2 regions of the Microbacterium sp. LS_15 genome follow, and region 2 is predicted to be linked to the other one. Evidence: predicted binding sites of a transcription regulator. Region 2 holds the regulator's gene; the other holds the start of a gene.
The links. Region 2 encodes LexA, which represses DNA repair genes until DNA is damaged. Its sites were predicted from a motif close to TCGAACANNTGTTCGA; they were not measured.
Positions count from the first base shown of each region.

Region 1: the regulator LexA is predicted to act here: its motif matches at 2,182-2,197, upstream of RAC69_RS10620 (DUF222 domain-containing protein).

Region 1 covers NZ_JAVAYD010000007.1:72,385-77,822, reverse strand. Annotated here, with positions in the region: gene RAC69_RS10625 (glycosyl hydrolase) at 1-603, shown strand, start outside; gene RAC69_RS10620 (DUF222 domain-containing protein) at 737-2,152, opposite strand; gene RAC69_RS10615 (phosphotransferase) at 2,287-3,207, shown strand; gene RAC69_RS10610 (ABC-F family ATP-binding cassette domain-containing protein) at 3,256-5,064, shown strand; gene RAC69_RS10605 (ABC transporter substrate-binding protein) at 5,164-5,438, shown strand, end outside.
Region 2 covers NZ_JAVAYD010000015.1:35,971-41,408, forward strand. Annotated here, with positions in the region: gene hisB (imidazoleglycerol-phosphate dehydratase HisB) at 1-501, opposite strand, end outside; gene RAC69_RS15015 (histidinol-phosphate transaminase) at 498-1,592, opposite strand; gene RAC69_RS15020 (LysM peptidoglycan-binding domain-containing protein) at 1,630-1,992, opposite strand; gene lexA (transcriptional repressor LexA) at 2,284-2,970, shown strand; gene RAC69_RS15030 (prolyl oligopeptidase family serine peptidase) at 3,031-4,896, shown strand; gene smpB (SsrA-binding protein SmpB) at 4,897-5,373, opposite strand.

The DNA of each region.
Region 1 (5,438 bases), on a different contig from region 2:
TGGATCTTCAACGGAACCGCCGCGATGTACGGCGGGCTGTCGCCGCAGTCGGTGCGCCATGCGGAGTGGATGATCGAGCTGTCGAAGGCTTTCGCTTCCGACCCGCAGCGCCAGGTGTGGCTGCAGGAGGTCGGTGCGCCGTCGATGAACCTCTCGGACGATCAGATGCCGGAGTTCGCGTCTCGCACGGTGGAGGCGGCGCTCACCACCGAGGGCTTGTACGGGATCACCTGGTGGTGCTCGCATGATGTGTCGCGCGCCCTCGGCGACTACAAGGATCTGGAGTACTCGCTCGGACTTCTCGACGTCGACAACGCTGTGAAGCCGCTCGGGCGGCGCTTCGCCGAGCTGGTCTCGCAGGCGCGGGCGGATGCCGGGGCGCGCGTCGTCCCGCGCACCGTCGCCGTGGTGGTCGACGTGGATGCCGACGACCTGCCGCTGTCGAGGACCGACCTCGCCCCGGGCGGCCGCGTCTTCGAGCGCTGGCACGACCTGCGCGAGCAGGGTGTGGCGGTCACGGTCGTGACGTCGCGTACGGCGTCGGACCGCGCCGCGCTCGCCGCTCGGGGCATCGAGTCGGTCGAGGTCCCGTCGCGGGCCTGATTCCCGTGCGGCCCAGCGCGGAGTCGAGAGTCGCGCCACGCCGCACGCCGCACGCCGTCGCGCCACGCCGCGCGCCGTGGCGCCGTCGCGCCACGCCGCACGCCGTGGGGCGGTCTGCGGTCGGCGGTCTGCGTCAGAAGGGTGCCGCGACCGGAATCCTCGCCCAGATACCGGTGGCCGTCCCCGCAGGCTCGGAGTCGTTCATCACCGGAGCACCGTCGGTGTCGCGCATCGCCCCGACATCGTCGGCTTGTCGGAACACGACCGTGTTCGGCGTGGGTGGGGTGTCGATGTAGGTCCGACCGGTGGGACTCGTCCAGCGCAGCACGCCGCCGTGTACCTGCTCCACGTGCCAGGGGGAGTGGTGTTTCAGTACGTGATGGCGTCGGCAGAAGTGCGCCAGATTGCTGTCGCACGTCGGACCTCCGGTCACCGCGTCGTGATTGTGGTCGAGGTCGCATTTGCGGGCGGCGATCCGGCAACCCGGGAAGCGGCAGCGCTGGTCGCGGACGCGCAGGTGCCGTCGGAGGTGCTCGGTCGGTCGGTACCGGTCGACGGCCAGCATCTGTCCACTCACAGGATGGGTGAGAACGCGGGTCCATCCCGAGGCGCTCCCGGCGAGGACGCGGGCGGTGTCGGCATCCACGGGGACCACGCCGTCCAGCTCGGCGGGCGGCGATGCTGCGGCGTCCGCCGCGCCGCCGCCGATGAGAGTCAGCACGGGCACCGTGATGTCCACGTGAGCCTGGATCGCCCCCAGCATCCCGTCGGCCGTGTCATGTCCGGAGGGCGAGCCCGTGAGCACGAGATCGGTGAGCAGGTCGGCGCGGATCTCGTCGACGGTCCGTTCATCGCCGTCGTGCTCGGTCCCTTCTCGAGCCGCGGCGCGCGAGGCTCGGCGGTTCTCGTCGCGCAGGGCGAGCGCCGCTTGCGACAGCCGATCGAACATGCCATGAACCAGCGCCGCCGGAGCTTGCAGGTGCAGGTCGGCCATACCGTCTTCGCTGTCGGTCATCCACACCCGGCGGGCGGAGCGTGCGTCCCGGTGCCGGTCATCCACCGAGCGAATGAGGAAACGTTCGGCGACGCGGCGGGCGAGCGGTCGGAGGCGGTTCGGCGATTCAGCCTCGGCAAGCGGGATCATGACCGCGGCGTATGCCGCGCGATGGGCATCGTCGACGAGGTGTGCGCCGGCGTCGACGATCACCCGCGCGTGGGCCGCGCTCAGTCGGCCGGCGCCCTGCGCCGCCCAGACGGTCGGGAACTGGTCGACGAGCAGTGTCGCGTCGGCGATACGACGCTCGACGGTGCGGTCGCTCACCCGCTGCACGGCTCCGATCTCCGCCGCGACCGACCTGATCGCATGGTCTCCACCGTCAGGGTGCTCGCTCTGCCTCGCTATGTCGATCGCGAGCTTGCCGGCGACCGCGAGCAGTCCATCGCGCGCCGCCTGCATCGCGGCCAGCGTCTGATCCGCGACGCGCAGTGTCTCGACGAGGCCGGCGAGCGCCGCCATCTGCGAGTCCGTTGCGTCGAGGAGAGCTGACATGACCTCAGTGAACCACCGACCACCGACGTTGGAACAAAGATTCGACTTGCTATTCGCGGAATACCGGATCTTCGTCCCGCGCGGCAGGAGCGCGGTGATCCGGCGCAGCTCCCGGGGCTCGATAGGGTGGCTCGATGGCGCGTCTTGAGTGGTCGGAACTCCCCTCAGACGTCCGCACGCGCGTCGAGCAGTCCGCTGGGTCGACGGTCGAAGAGGCTCGCACCCAACACGGTGGCTTCTCCGCAGGCCTGGCATCGCGTGTGTTCTTCGCCGATGGGCAACGGTGCTTCGTCAAGGCGGTGCATGCATCGTCTTCCGGCACTTTCGATCTCTATCGACGCGAGGCGGACATCCTGCGGATGATCCCGCGTGACCTGCCCGCGGCCCACCTCATCGACGCGTTCGACGACGACCACTGGGCGGTGCTCACGATCGAGGACGTCGACGGCCGGCATCCGCGGAAGGACTCGCCGCTCGACACCGCCCTCGTGCTCGACGCGATCGCCGCGCTCGCCGCTGCGGAACCTCCCGCGTCTCTCCCGCGTCTCGCCGACGAACTCGCCGAGGATGCGGGCTCGTGGGAGCGGCTGGCACGCGCTGACCTCCTCGGCACGACCACACCGTGGTGCATCGAGAACGTCGCTCTCCTTCAGGAGCATGCGGGACGCGTCGGGTCTGCGGTTGCGGGGGAGCGGTTGGTGCACGGCGATCTCCGCGCGGACAACATCCTGATCGACGGAGCCGGATGCGCCCGTCTGCTCGACTGGCCGTGGGCTGCTCGCGGAGCAGGGTGGGAGGACGCGCTCCTGTATCTACTCGACCTGCGGGTGGAGGACCCCGCAGCCGATGTCGAGTCGTTGCGTTCTCACCCGGTGTTCGACGGCTCGGCCGCAGCCGACCACATCCCGCTCCTCGCCGCGATCGGGGGCGGGTGGTTCGAGAAGTGCCGATGGCCTGCGCCCCCGGGGATGGACGCGCTGCGGGATTTCCAGCGGCGCGAGGCGCTGGCGGCCGTCGACTGGATCGCGCAGATCACCGCGACCGCGGGCGACTGACCAGCCCGCGCGGCGGCGGCGTCCCGCGCGACTACCCTGGAAGACGACATGGCACATCTTCTCGGGGCTGAAGCCCTGCACCTCGAATATCCGACCAGGGTCGTCTTCGACTCCGTGACCCTCGGCATCGAGGAGGGCGACCGCATCGGCATCGTCGGCCGCAACGGCGACGGCAAGTCGAGCCTGCTTGGCATGCTCGCCGGCACCAAGGAGCCCGACTCGGGCCGCGTCACGGTACGCGGCGGCACCACGATCGGCGTCCTCTCCCAGGCGGACACCCTCGGCGACGACGTCACGATCGCCGAGGCGGTGGTGGGCGACACGCCCGAGCACGAGTGGGCGGGCGACGCGCGGGTGCGCGACGTCATCGCCGGACTCCTCACGGATCTGCCGTGGGATGCGCGCATCGGCTCCCTCAGCGGAGGACAGCGCCGGCGGGTGTCGCTCGCCACGCTGCTCGCGGGGGACTGGGACGTCATCGCCCTCGACGAGCCGACCAACCACCTCGACGTCGAGGCGATCACCTGGCTCGCCGGACATCTGAAGCGGCGGTGGGCGGCGAACTCCGGCGCGCTGCTCGTCGTCACCCATGACCGGTGGTTCCTCGACGAGATCTGCACCGAGACCTGGGAGGTGCATGACCGCCTCGTCGAGCCCTTCGAAGGCGGCTACGCGGCGTACATCCTGCAGCGCGTGGAGCGCGATCGCATGGCGGCGGCCACCGAGGCCAAGCGGCAGAACCTCGCGCGCAAGGAACTGGCCTGGCTGCGCCGCGGCGCCCCCGCCCGCACGAGCAAGCCGAAGTTCCGCATCGAGGCCGCCAACGAGCTCATCGCCGACGTACCGGAGATCCGTGACACCGTGTCGTTGCAGTCGCTCGCCGTATCGCGCCTCGGCAAGGACGTCGTGGACCTGCTCGACGTGGGAGTCACGTACCCGACAGAGGACGGCGGCACGAAGCGCGTGCTGTCCGACGTCGAGTGGCGCATCGCACCGGGCGAGCGCACCGGCATCCTGGGGGTGAACGGCGCCGGCAAGTCGACCCTCCTCGGACTGATCTCGGGCACGGTGGAACCGACCGAGGGCCGCATCAAGCGCGGCACCACGGTCAAGGTGAAGACCCTGACGCAGCGCCTCGACGAGCTCGAGCAGCACTGGAACGATCCGGTGCGCGTCGTGATCTCCGGTCTCCGCACCTCGTACACGATGGGGACCGGCTCGAAGGCGCAGGATCTCACGCCGGGGCAGCTGCTCGAACGTCTGGGGTTCTCGTCGGCGCAGCTCTCCACCCCTGTGAAGGACCTCTCGGGAGGCCAGCAGCGACGGCTGCAGCTCCTCCTCGTGCTGCTCGATCAGCCCAACGTGCTGATCCTCGACGAGCCGACCAACGACATGGACACCGACATGCTCGCGGCGATCGAGGACCTCCTCGACTCGTGGTCCGGAACCCTCCTCGTCGTCAGCCATGACCGGTACTTCCTCGAGCGGGTCACGGATCAGCAGTACGCGATCCTCGACGGCCGGCTGCGTCACCTTCCCGGCGGCGTCGACGAGTACCTGCGTCTCCGTCAGCTGCAGGACGCCACCCCGGCGACCGCGGCGAAGACGGATGCCGCGGCGGCGCCGTCCGGTCTTGACGGCGCCGAGCTGCGCGCGGCCCAGAAGGAGATCTCGTCGCTGGAGCGTCGGATCCAGAAGCTCACCGACCAGGTCGACAAGGCCAAGCACGCGCTCGCCGACCACGATCAGTCTGACTACGCGGGCCTCGGGGATCGCATGAAGAAGATCGGCGAGCAGGAGGCGGAGATCGAGGAGCTCGAGCTGCGCTGGTTCGAGCTGACGGAGCAGATCGGCTGATCGCGGCGACACGCCGGGAGATACATTTAGGTTTGGCTACCCTAAGTTGTCGTTGCTAGCCTCGGGGCATCCCCGTTCGACGACAGAAATGGTCATGCCGTGAATCGCCGCCTCGCCCTCGCCGCCCTCGTCTCCGCCTCCGCGCTCCTGCTCGCCTCGTGCGCCTCAGGCGACGTGGCGGAAGGGCAGGCGGCCGACGCAGGAGACGGCGTCACCCTCGTGCACCCGACGCTCGACGGGCTCGAGATCGACTTCGACGCGCAGCCCGAGGACATCGTCATGGACTGCTATGCGTACAGTTCGCTCCACGAATACGGCATCGAGCCCATCGCCCTCTTCGGGTTCGAGTGCGACAACGCCTTCGTGATGGGCGA
Region 2 (5,438 bases):
TCCGCCCAGCACCCGCACGTGCACGGTCAGCCCGGCGTTGAACGTGATCGCCTCGAACGTGTGGCGGACGAGGGAGCCGGTGAAGTGGCCGCCGATGAGGTGGTGCTCGAAACCCGCCGGCTCGCCCGTGTGGACGAGGTAGGGGCGCCCCGAGATGTCGACCACGGCCTGGGCGAGTGCCTCGTCGAGGGGCACGAGCGCGTCCCCGTAGCGGGAGATGCCGGATTTGTCGCTCAGCGCCTCGCGGATCGCCTGGCCGAGCACGATCGAGATGTCCTCGACCGTGTGGTGAGCGTCGATGTTCGTGTCGCCCGAGGCGCGGACAGTGAGGTCGGTCAGGGAGTGCTTCGCGAACGCCGTCAGCATGTGATCGAAGAAGGGCACCGACGTGTCGATGTGGCTCGCACCGGTGCCGTCGAGGTTCAGCTCGAGCTCGACAGTGGACTCCGAAGTGCTGCGCACACGCGTCGCGGTGCGAGGGGTCAGGGCGGTGCTGCTCATGAAGCCGATCCTATCGAGGCCAGTGCGTCGAGGAACGCGGTGGTCTCCGCCTCCGTGCCGGCGGTGACCCGGAGGTGCCCCGGGATGCCCACGTCGCGGATCAGCACGCCGCGGTCGTACAGCTGCTGCCAGACCGCACGGGGATCGGAGACGCCCCCGAAGAGCACGAAGTTCGACCATGATTCGTGGGGCGTGTACCCGAGCGCCTCGAGCGTCGCCGAGATGCGGTCGCGCTGCTCGATGATCTCCTCGACCATGCCGAGCATGACGTCGGAGTTGCGCAGAGCCGCGATGGCGGCGGCCTGCGTGAGCGCGCTCAGGTGGTAGGGCAGTCGCACGAGGCGCAGCGCGTCGATGAACGCGGGATCGGCCGCGAGGTAGCCGACGCGTGCACCCGCGAAGGCGAAGGCCTTGCTCATCGTGCGCGAGACCGCGAGTCGCGGACGGCCGTCGAGCAGCGTGAGCGCCGATGGCGCCTCGCGCGGAGCGAACTCCTGATACGCCTCATCGACCACGACGATCCCGCGGCTGGCCTCGTACACCGCCTCGATCACATCGAGCGACAACGGGGTTCCGGTCGGGTTGTTCGGCGCGCACAGGAGGATCACATCGGGGTCGGCCTCTTCGACCTGCGCGGCAGCATCGTCGGGAGTGAGCGAGTAGTCGGGCTGGCGCGTGCCGGCGACCCACGTCGCGCCCGTGCCCTGCGCGATGAGCGGGTACATCGAGTAGGTGGGTGCGAAGCTGAAAGCGGTGCGCTCCGGACCGCCGAACGCCTGAAGGATGTGCTGCAGGACCTCGTTCGAGCCGTTCCCTGCCCAGATCTGCTCCGCCTCGAGACCGTGCCCGAGATACTCGGCGAACCCCTCGCGCAGGGTGGTGAACTCGCGGTCGGGGTAGCGGTTGACGTCACGCAGAGCCACGGCGATGTCATCGAGAATGTCGCTCGCCACGGCATCCGGGACGGGATGCGTGTTCTCGTTGACGTTCAAGGCGATGGGCAGCGGCGCCTGAGGGGCCCCGTAGGGAGTGAGTCCTCGAAGATCGTCACGAAGCGGGAGGTCGGCGAGTGATGCGGTCACCCTTCCCATGGTAGGCCGCGCAGTGGCGCCCGGCTGCCGGGTGACGTCACTCGGAGTACTGCGCGGGGATCGCGATCTCCTGGCCGATCTGGAGGGCGCCGCCCTGGAGGACGTTCAGACGGGTGATGTCGCCGATGACCTCTCGCGGGTCGGCACCCGGCGCGACGCTCTCGGCGATCGACCACAGGGTGTCGCCCGGCATCACGGTGACCGTCTCGAACGATGCCGTCGCGACGCTCTCGTTCGAGGCGAGGGCCGTGCCCCCGCTCAGAGCCGCGAACGCGATGCCCCCGGCGAGCGGGACGGCGGCGAGAGCGAGCAGGAAGCGGCGACCGCGCGCCGTCAGCCGGAGCCGCGTCGCCGGACGTGCCGGAAGGACCGCTGCGGTGCTGAAGGTGATGGTGGTCATCTGGTGCTCCTCTGCTCTACCGCTGTGCGTCTGCATCAGCGATGAAGTTGGCGTAGCGTTCGCATTCGCGACTCGGCCGGGAGTCATGAATGCGAAGCTACGTTCCGAAGGTATCTTCGAATTCGAACATCTGTCAAGAGTTCTTCGAAACCCGTCCTCCGAATCAGCCGACACACTCGAACAGATCTTCCAGATCGGCGTGATTCTCGGATACGGTTTCGATACGCACACCCCATCACGGACCACCGACATTCGAATCCGGACCGCGATACCGCACACCTGAGGAGCACCATGAGCGAGATCTCCGCCCCCGAGTCCGAGGCGCCGCGCACTCGGCGGAGGAAGAGCCTCAGCCCCAAGCAGATGGCGATCCTCGAGGTCATCCAGACGTCGATCAGCCGCTACGGCTACCCGCCGAGCATGCGCGAGATCGGCGACGCGGTGGGGCTGAAGTCGCTCTCCAGCGTCACCCACCAGCTCGGACAGCTCGAGCTGAGCGGGTATCTGCGCCGCGACCCCGGCAAGACCCGTGCCATGGAGGTGCTGATCGATTTGCCGGGCACCGGCGCTGAGAACCCGGCCGATGTCGCGACCCCGGTGGGCGACGCCGCCCTCGTCCCGCTGGTCGGCCGCATCGCCGCCGGCGTGCCGATCACCGCCGACCAGCAGGTCGAGGAGATCTTCCCCCTCCCCCGCCAGCTCGTGGGCAAGGGTGACCTCTTCATGCTCAAGGTCTCCGGCGAGTCGATGATCGACGCCGCCATCTGCGACGGCGACTGGGTCGTCGTCCGCTCGCAGAACAGCGCGGAGAACGGCGAGATCGTCGCCGCGATGCTCGACGGCGAGGCCACGGTCAAGGTGCTGCGTCGCCGCGACGGCCACACCTGGCTGCTGCCGCGCAACTCGGCGTTCGAGCCCATCCTCGGCGACGAGTCCGTGGTGCTCGGCAAGGTCGTCGCGGTCCTGCGCGCCGTCTGAGGTCATGCGTCCGGCGGCGACCGGCTGGTCGGCTGGCCGGCTCCGTCTAGGCTCGGAGGCATGTCCGCACCGTTCGGGTCCTGGCCCTCACCGTTCACTCCGGCATCCGTCGCGGCATCGTCGCCGCGCATCGACGGCGCCCGTTTCGTCGGGGACGAGGTCTGGTGGGGCGAGTCGGTCCCGTCGGAAGGCGGTCGCGTCACCGTCCGGAGCTCGACCGGCGACCAGATCCTCCCGACGCCGTGGAGCGCGCGGTCCCGCGTGCACGAGTACGGCGGCGGCGCGTGGACGGCCGACCACGAGGGGACGCTTTACTTCGTCGACGCGAAGGACCAGCGCGTGCGGAGGATGCCGCGCGGCGGCGAGCCCGTCGTCCTCACAGCCCCTGGCCCTGCGCACGGCGGTCTGCGCGTGCAGCGGGGGCGGCTGTTCGCGGTGCGCGAGGATCTGACCGTCGAACCGCACCGGCGCGCCGTCGTCGAAATCCCGGTCGACGGATCTGCCGCGGACGATCCCGACGCGGTGCGGGTGGTCGTCGAGAGCGACGGCTTCTTCGCGCACCCCGCACCGAGTCCGGACGGACACCGGGTCGCCTGGGTCGAATGGGACGCGACACGTATGCCGTGGCAGTCGGCGCGTCTCGCGGTCACCGACGGCTCTCTCACGACCGTCGTGCCGACGCGCGCCGCTCTGCAGCCGGAGTGGACGGGCGACGACGAACTCGTGGTCGCCGATGACCCGACCGGCCGGTGGGCCCTGCACAGGGTGCGCGTCGACGCCGACGGCCGGTCCTGGACGCCAGAGCCGGTGACCGCCGCCGAGGTGGACGCCGACACGGGGTATGGACTCTGGGTGCTCGGCAACCGCTGGTATCAGCCCCTCGTCGACGGTCGCCTCGTCGCGGTGCGGACCGACGGCAGGGACGCGGTGGTCGTGATCTCCTCCGACGGCAGCGCACGCCCGCTGCCCGTGCCGCCGGACGGCCATGTCAGCGTCGACGACGTCGCCGGGACGCGCATCCTCCTCTCCGGCAGCAGTTCGACGTCCGCTCCCGGTCTCTGGCTCGTCGACGTCGACACCGGCGCCGTCGAGGCCGTCGCCGGCGGCGCACCGGCCGACCCGGCGTGGATGCCCACGGCGTCCGCCCTCGTCGTCGACGGCGCTCATGGCCCCGTGCACGCTTTCGCCTACCCACCGGCCCACCCGGCGGCGACCGCCCCCGAGGGAGAGCTGCCGCCGTACGTCGTGCTCGTGCACGGCGGTCCGACCGCCCACGTCACCGGGGCGACGTCATCGGCCATCACGTTCTACACGAGTCGCGGCATCGGGGTGCTCGACGTGAACTACGGCGGCTCGAGCGGGTACGGGCGCGCGTATCGAGAGCGCCTGGATGGCGCGTGGGGCGTCGTGGACGTCGACGACGTGATCGCTGCGGCGCGCGGGCTCGTCGAGGCGGGGCTCGCCGACCCGGCGCGCATCGCGATCAAGGGCGGTTCCGCCGGCGGCTGGACGGTGCTGTCAGCGCTCGTGCGCGGGGGCACGTTCGCGGCCGGCATCAGCCGGTACGGCGTCGCCGACCTGCGGATGCTCGTCGAGCAGTCCCACGACTTCGAGGCGCACTACATCGAGGGGCTCGTCGGTCCGCTCCCCGAGGCGGAGGACCTCTACGTCGAGCGCTCACCGCTCACGCACGCCGATCGCATCGACGTGCCGGTGCTGCTCATGCAGGGCGGGGAAGACCGCGTGGTGCCGCCGTCGCAGTCGGAGGCGATCCGCGATGCGCTGGCAGCGCGCGGGGTCGAACACGAGTACGTGCTGTACCCGACGGAGGGACACGGGTTCCGCGCCGCGGAGACCATCGTCGACGCCCTGGAGCGGGAGCTCGCGTTCCTCGGCCGGGTGTTCGGCTTCAGCCCGGCGGGCTGATCACTCGCCGACGCGGTTGCGCAGGCGCATAGCTCGCTCCGCCTCGCGAGTGTCCTGCCGCTCGCGGAGCGTCTGACGCTTGTCGTACTCGCGCTTGCCCTTCGCGAGCGCGATCTCGACCTTGGCGCGTCCGTCGGAGAAGTACAGCTTCAGCGGGATGAGCGTGTAGCCGCCCGCCGAGACGGCGTGCGCGAGCTTCGCGATCTCCTCGCGGTGCAGCAGCAGCTTGCGGATGCGCTTGGCCGAGTGATTGGTCCAGTGACCCTGCGAGTACTCGGGGATGTGCACGGCGTCGAGGAACACCTCGTTGCCCTTGACGAACGCGTACCCGTCGCTGAGGTTCGCGCGTCCCTGACGCAGTGACTTGACCTCGGTGCCGGTGAGCACCATCCCCGCCTCGTACGACTTCTCGATGTTGTAGTCGTGACGTGCGCGACGATTGGTCGCGATGACCTTCTCCCCGCGTTCCCTGGGCATGATTCTCTCCTGTGCGTGACGACGTCGGTGACGCGATCCGTCACCGAGCAGCCTGTCAGTCTATA